Regions from separate parts of the Cellulomonas sp. P5_E12 genome, predicted to be linked through region 2. Evidence: riboswitches for the same ligand, from Rfam matches in the RefSeq annotation. Region 2 holds a riboswitch; the other holds the start of a gene.
What was found. Region 2 has a riboswitch for S-adenosylmethionine ahead of ACXJKA_RS18550 (ABC transporter permease). Riboswitches for the same ligand answer to the same signal wherever they lie in the genome.
Positions count from the first base shown of each region.

Region 1 (3,198 bases), on a different contig from region 2:
CGAGCACGTGGTCGTAGAAGGAGAACGCGCTCGGGATCGCCGGCACGTCGGTGGCCAGGCCCAGCTCGGCCAGGCGCGTGCGGGTGCGCTTGCGCAGGCCGGCGGCGGTCGCCTCGACCTCGTCGGCGCTGGTGCGGCCGGCCCAGAACGCCTCGAGGGCCTTCTTGAGCTCGCGGCGCGGGCCGATGCGGGGGTAGCCGAGCACGGAGCTCGCGGGGAAGTTCGGGCGGGTCTCGCTCATTGTTCAGTCCCTCGGGGGTCGGGCGGGTGCCGTGTCCTGCGGCCATCCGGCCAGGTCGGGAGCTGTCCGAGCTCCGCCGTCGAGGTGTGCACCCTCGAGCAGGTCAAGTGCGGCATGGTGCTGGTTGAACGTGTACAGGTGGACGCCGGGTGCTCCGCCGTCCAGGACGCCGTTGACCAGGTCGACGCTCGCGCGGATCCCCCGGCGGTGGCGGTCGAGCTCGTCGTCGGCCGAGCCCAGCAGGTCCAGGAGCCTGCCCGGCACCGGGACGCCGGTCAGCTCCTGCACCCGCAGCAGGCGGGCCGGGTCCGTGGTCGGGATGATGCCCGGGATGATCGGGATGGTCACGCCGGCCTCGCGGGCCTCCGCCACGATACCCAGGTAGTCGTCCGCGTCGAAGAACACCTGCGTGATCGCGAAGTCGGCGCCGGCCTGCTGCTTGGCCAGGAGCGAGGCGACGTCCTGGGCGCGTGTGCCGCCGGTGGCGTGGTTGCCACGGGGGAACGCCGCGACCGCGACGGACAGCGGTCGCACCCGCGCCCGGACCGCCTGCGACGGGCTGTCCGCGCAGCGCTGGGCCTCGATGTCTCGCAGCAGCTCGACCAGCTCGCCGGCCGTCTGCAGACCGTCGGGGTGCGCCTCCCAGTCGCTCTGCTCGGTGGGCGGGTCGCCGCGCAGCGCGAGGAACGACCGCAGGCCCTCGTCGAGGAACTCTCCGACGATCTCCGTGATCTCCGCGCGGGACGTACCGACGCAGGTCAGGTGGGCGATCGGGTTGAGCGTCGTCTCGCGCAGCAGCCGGCGGACCAGCGCACGCGTGGTGACACGGGTCTTGCCCGACGCGCCGTACGTGACGGAGACGAAGTCCGGGTGGACGGACTCGAGCGCCCGGATGGTGGCCCACAGGCGCGGCGCCGCATCGGGGTTGCGCGGCGGGAAGAGCTCGAACGAGATGGTGGGGCGGTCGTTCGCGGTCTGCGGGCGGGTCGCCGGCGCAGCGTGCAGCCCGGGGGTGCGCGGTTCCACGGCGGCCGCGCTCACGGCGCGACCGGTCCGGTGGTCGGCACCGGTGCGGTGCGGGGACACGTGGTCTGCGGGGACATCGCTCACTCCATCGTCCCTGGCGGAAGCACCCACACCCTCGGCGGGGAGGGGGGTTGCTGCGGCGTCGTCGAGCCAGGTCTCTCGGCCGCTCTGGATGGTAGGCGCGATGGTAGACCGGCGATCACATGCTGGGCAACCTTGCTCGACCTATGAGACGTGGGTGTCCGGGGTTGGCCGTCCGGGCCGGAACGGCGGGAGCGCGGGTGGCCGGGGCGGGACCGCGTCAGTGCTGGCGGCGAGGGAACAGGGTCCCCGGCTGCATGCGACTGCGCTGCGACGGCACGTCGAACCACGAGTTCGGTGAGCCCGCGGGGACGGACAGCAGCCCGTCCTGCACGGCCGCGAGGATGCGAGCGTCGGGGACAACGTTGTCCGCGAGAGCCTCCGCCGCCGCGCGCTCGGCATCGCGCCGTGCGTCGTCGTCGGGCATCTCCGTCATGGCCCGCACTGTAGTCCGCGTCACACCCGGTTCCGAGACCCGCATGGCAGCGTCACCCGGCAGGAGTAGTGCTCACCCCGACGGGTGACGGGGCGTGGCCGACGGGCACGTGGCGAGGTGGTCGTCGACGACTCCGCAGGCCTGCATGGCGGCGTACGCAGTGACGGGACCGACGAACCGGAAGCCGAGCGACTTGAGCTGGGTGGCGAGCGCACGGGACTCGGTCGTCTGCGCCGGGACGTCGGCCCAGGTCACGGGCCGGACGTGGGTGGTCCGGTCKGGCGCGTGCGACCACAGGACCTCGTCCAGGGTGCCCCCCGCGGCGTGCAGCTCACGTAGTGCGCGCCCGTTGGCGATGGTCGCCTCGATCTTGGCGCGGTTGCGCACGATGCCCGCGTCGGCCATGAGTCGCGCGACGTCGTCGTCGCCGAACCCCGCGACGACCTCCGGGTCGAACCCGGCGAACGCCGCGCGGAAGGCCGGCCGCTTACGCAGCACCGTGATCCAGGCGAGGCCGGACTGGAAGCCCTCGAGCGCGAACCGCTCGAAGAGCGCGTGCTCACCGTGGACGGGCACCCCCCACTCCTCGTCGTGGTACCGCTCGTAGAGGGGGTTGCCGTCGCCGAAGCAGCGGCCGGTGCGCGGGACGTCGGGCGAGGTCATGCGTCGAGTCTGCCCGCGACCGCCGACACAGACGCGGCGCCACTGTGCATGCCGGGGTCTGTGGGCGGCTCAGGACGCCGGGCTCGCGAGCGCGATGAGGCGCTCGATGCCGTCGAGGATGAGGACGGTCCCGAAGTCGAGGCTGTCGCCGTCGTCGGCTCGGTCGTCCGGACCGAACGAGAACGCGCCCTCGTCGACCGCCCTGAGCAGCGCGGGGTGCGCGGACGGCGACGCCAGGACGCCGAGGAGGGCGCCCAGGTCGGGGGACTCGTCGGCGCCGTCCGCCGCACCCACGGCCGCCGTGCGCCTGCTGTCGGTCAGCTCCTCGGTCACGCGCAGCTGGTCCAGGGCGTGCGTGGCCAGCAGGCCGATCGCGCCGACCTTCTGCCGCTCGGACAGGGGCGTGTCCTCGAGGGCGGAGAGCATCCCCTCCATCCACGCGAGCCGTCCGGGCCCCACCGCGTGCAGCACGGTGGTCGTGCGCGCCAGCCACGGGTGCGCGCGCAGGATCGGCTGCTGGATGGCGAGGATCAGCTCGAGCCGCTCGCGCCAACCGCCCACGTCCGGCCCGAGGACGGGCGGGCGCCCGGCGGCGCGGTCGGACATGAGGGCCAGCACCTCGTCCTTGGAGGACACGTACCGGTACAGCGACATCGTCGTGAAGCCGAGGGACTCGGCCAGCCGGGCCATGGAGACGGCGTCGATGCCCTCGGCGTCCGCCAGCGCGATCCCCGCATCGGCGATCTGCTCG
Region 1 is NZ_JBFUMP010000009.1:13,513-16,710, reverse strand. Features, by position in the region: gene metE (5-methyltetrahydropteroyltriglutamate--homocysteine S-methyltransferase) at 1-241, opposite strand, end outside; gene ACXJKA_RS09430 (methylenetetrahydrofolate reductase) at 245-1,282, opposite strand; SAM riboswitch class I at 1,350-1,446, opposite strand; gene ACXJKA_RS09425 (hypothetical protein) at 1,569-1,784, opposite strand; gene ACXJKA_RS09420 (DNA-3-methyladenine glycosylase I) at 1,857-2,447, opposite strand; gene ACXJKA_RS09415 (TetR/AcrR family transcriptional regulator C-terminal domain-containing protein) at 2,517-3,198, opposite strand, start outside.
Region 1: it holds a riboswitch for S-adenosylmethionine, as region 2 does, so the genes downstream of both, ACXJKA_RS09430 (methylenetetrahydrofolate reductase) here and ACXJKA_RS18550 (ABC transporter permease) in region 2, are expected to answer to the same signal.

Region 2 (3,198 bases):
GAGGCCGTGCGAGCCCACCGTGGCGGGCACGCCGCGGCCGCGCAGCAGGTCCGCGATGGCGGCCACCGAGCGGACCTCGCGGAACGCCTCCTCCGGGTGGGAGTGGATCGCGTGGGCGACCTCGAGCACGTCGCCCTCGCCCGCCTTGGCCGCGGAGCGCACGAGGGCGCGCGACGGCTCGTCGGCGCCCGGGAACGGCGACGTCAGCGGGATGAACGACGCGCGCCGCCGCTCGGTGAGGGCGTGGAGCTCGTCGAGGAACGCGGTGGACGGGATGCTCATCCGACGGGCGCCTCGGCGGGCAGTCCGGCGTCCTTCCACGCGGGGAAGCCGCCTTCGACGTGGACCACGTTGGTGAAGCCCTTGGCCCGCAGCTCCGCGGCGACCGGGCCGGAACCGCGCACGGAGCCGCACACGACGACGATCGGCGTGTCCAGCGCCAGCACGGGGGCGTGCCGGGTGGCCGCCGTCAGGTCGAACTCCTCGTCGATCGCGTAGCGGTCGCCGATCGTGGCGCCCGGGATGGCACCGGTGCGGGACCGGCCGGCCTCGCTGCGCACGTCGACCAGGAACGCGCCGGCGGCCACGCGCTCGGCGGCCTCCGTCGGGCTGACGACGGGCGCCAGCCCCGCGGCCTCCTCGAGGCTCAGGTGCTCCGCGGGCGCGCCGGGGCGGGCGGTGGTGTCGGTCATGGTGATCTCCTGGTGGTGGGGGCGGGACAGAACAGGTCAGCGCAGCGGGAACCCTTGCGCCTCGAGGTGCGACCGCAGCTGGTCGCGGCCGTTCAGCGCGGCGGGCCCGGACAGCCGGGTGAGCACCCGCTCGACCCACGAGTGGGACAGCCCCTCCTCGGCGTAGAAGTCGCCGATGCGGCCCTCGTAGTCGGTGACCGCGTCGGCGTGCTCGGCGTCGTCGTAGGTCTCGTGGTGCAGGACCGCCGCCTGCGGCAGGCGCGGCTTGACCCGGGTGTTCTCGCTGAGGTCGGGCCGGCCGACCACGAGCCCGAACGCGGCGAAGACGTGCTGCGGCAGGTGCAGCAGCTCCGCCACCTGCACGGGACGGTTGCGCAGCGCGCCGATGTACACGGTGCCCAGGCCGAGCGACTCGGCGGCGAGCACCGCGTTCTGCGCCGCGAGGGCGGCGTCCACGAACCCGACGACCGCCGTCTCGAGGTAGGCCGCCCCCTCGGTGGGCGCCTCGTGCGCCGCCGCGATGGCGTGCGCCCGGCCGAGGTCGACGAGCCACACGAGCAGCAGCGGGGCCTGGGTGATGTGGGCCTGGTCGCCCGCGAGCGCCGACAGTGCCGCCCGGCGTTCGTCTTCCCGGACGGCGACGACGCTCCAGAGCTGCAGGTTCGAGCTGGTGGCGGCGGACTGGGCCGCGGCGACGATCGCGGCGAGCTCCGCCTCCGTGACCTCGTCGGGCAGGTAGCGACGCACGGAGCGGTGTGCGAGCTGGAGCTGGATGACGTCCGAGCTGGCGACGTCGGCGGGCGCGGCGCCGCCTCCGTAGCGGGCGGCGACGGTGGACGGGAGGAGATCGACGGGCATGGCGCAGGAGCGTCAAGGTCAGCCCGGTCCATGTCAACGATCGGGAGCCGCTTCTCACATCTCGGATAGCGGGTGGTTTGTCCACCTGGTGAGAAGGCCCGCACGACCGTTGACGGGGACGGACGGCGTGCCTACCTTCGCCGCGGTCTCGAGCCCCGACGACAAGCCCTGGCTGGTCGGGCAGCAACCCTTCATGTGACGGGGTGCTCCAGGTGACTACCCGGCACGGCACCCGCCGTGCAAGCACAGATGCGCCGGACCATCCGGCAGAACGAGGACGATCAATGCGCGCCATCCCCCGGGCAGAGACATGAACCGCTACATCGGAGCCCGCCTCGCGCAGGCGCTCCTGGTGCTCTGGGCCGCCTACACGGTCTCCTTCGTGGTGCTCTACGCGCTGCCGGGCGACCCGGTCTCGCTGATGTACGGCAGCGAGTCGTCCGACGTGTCTCCCGAGCAGCTGGACGCGCTCCGGGCGCAGTACGGGCTCGACCAGCCCCTGCCGGTCCAGTACGTGACGCGGCTCGGCGCCGTCCTGCGCGGCGACCTCGGCACGTCGGTGGTCCTGCACCGCCCGGTGACCGGGCTGATCGCCGAGGCCATCCCGCCCACGGCGGCCATCGCCGTCGCCGCGTTCGTGCTCGCCCTCCTCCTCGGCGGCGGCCTGGCGATCGTGGCGACGCTGGTGCGCAGCCGCGGCCTGTCGAACGCCCTGCTCGGGCTGCCCCCGCTCGGCGTGGCCATCCCGTCGTTCTGGTTCGGCCTGATGCTCGTGCAGTGGTTCTCGTTCGCGAACCCGATCTTCCCCGCGGTCGGCAACAAGGGGTTCGCCTCGATCGTGCTCCCGGCCGTGACGCTCGCCGTGCCGACGGCCGCGCTCATCGCGCAGATGCTCTCGCGGTCCCTGCGGCACAGCCTCGGCCAGCCCTACGTCGACACCGCGCGCGCCAAGGGCGCCGGGGCCACCCGCGTGCACTTCCGGCACGCCCTGCGCAACGCCTCCCTGCCGGCGCTCACGGTGATCGGCCTGGTGATCGGGGAGCTGCTCGCCGGCGCCGTGGTCACCGAGACCGTGTTCTCGCGCGCCGGGATCGGCCGGCTCACCGCCACCTCGGTCAGCGCCCAGGACCTCCCCGTGGTGCAGGGCATCGTCCTGTTCGCCGCCGCGGTCTTCGTGCTGGTCAACCTGGTGGTCGACCTGCTGTACCCGCTGCTGGACCCCCGGATCGCCCGGCGCACGCGGCCGACGAAGGTCGCGGTCCCGGTCGAGGTCGAGGCCGACGACGTCGCGCCGGCCCGCCGGCCCGTGACGGCGGGGGTGTGAGATGACCGACCTCCTGAACGAGAAGCTGGCTCCCGACGACTTCGCCGCCACCTCGCCCGACCGCCTCGCGGACGCCCTGCGCGACCGCCAGGACGCGGCGACGCCGGGTCGGTTCGCCTGGCTGGGCGAGCTCGCCCGCAAGCCCGGGCTGCTGCTCGCGATCGCCTGGCTCGCGCTCCTGCTCGTCGCCGCGTTCGTGCCCCAGCTGCTCGCTCCCGGCGACCCGCTCACCGGCGTGCCCGCCGACAAGCTGCAGCCCCCGTCGGCCGCGCACTGGTTCGGCACCGACCAGCTGGGCCGCGACCTGTACACGCGGGTGGTGCA
Region 2 is NZ_JBFUMP010000032.1:15,892-19,089, forward strand. Features, by position in the region: gene ACXJKA_RS18535 (M20 family metallopeptidase) at 1-282, opposite strand, end outside; gene ACXJKA_RS18540 (rhodanese-like domain-containing protein) at 279-692, opposite strand; gene ACXJKA_RS18545 (nitroreductase family protein) at 729-1,550, opposite strand; SAM riboswitch class IV at 1,695-1,802, shown strand; gene ACXJKA_RS18550 (ABC transporter permease) at 1,861-2,874, shown strand; gene ACXJKA_RS18555 (ABC transporter permease) at 2,876-3,198, shown strand, end outside.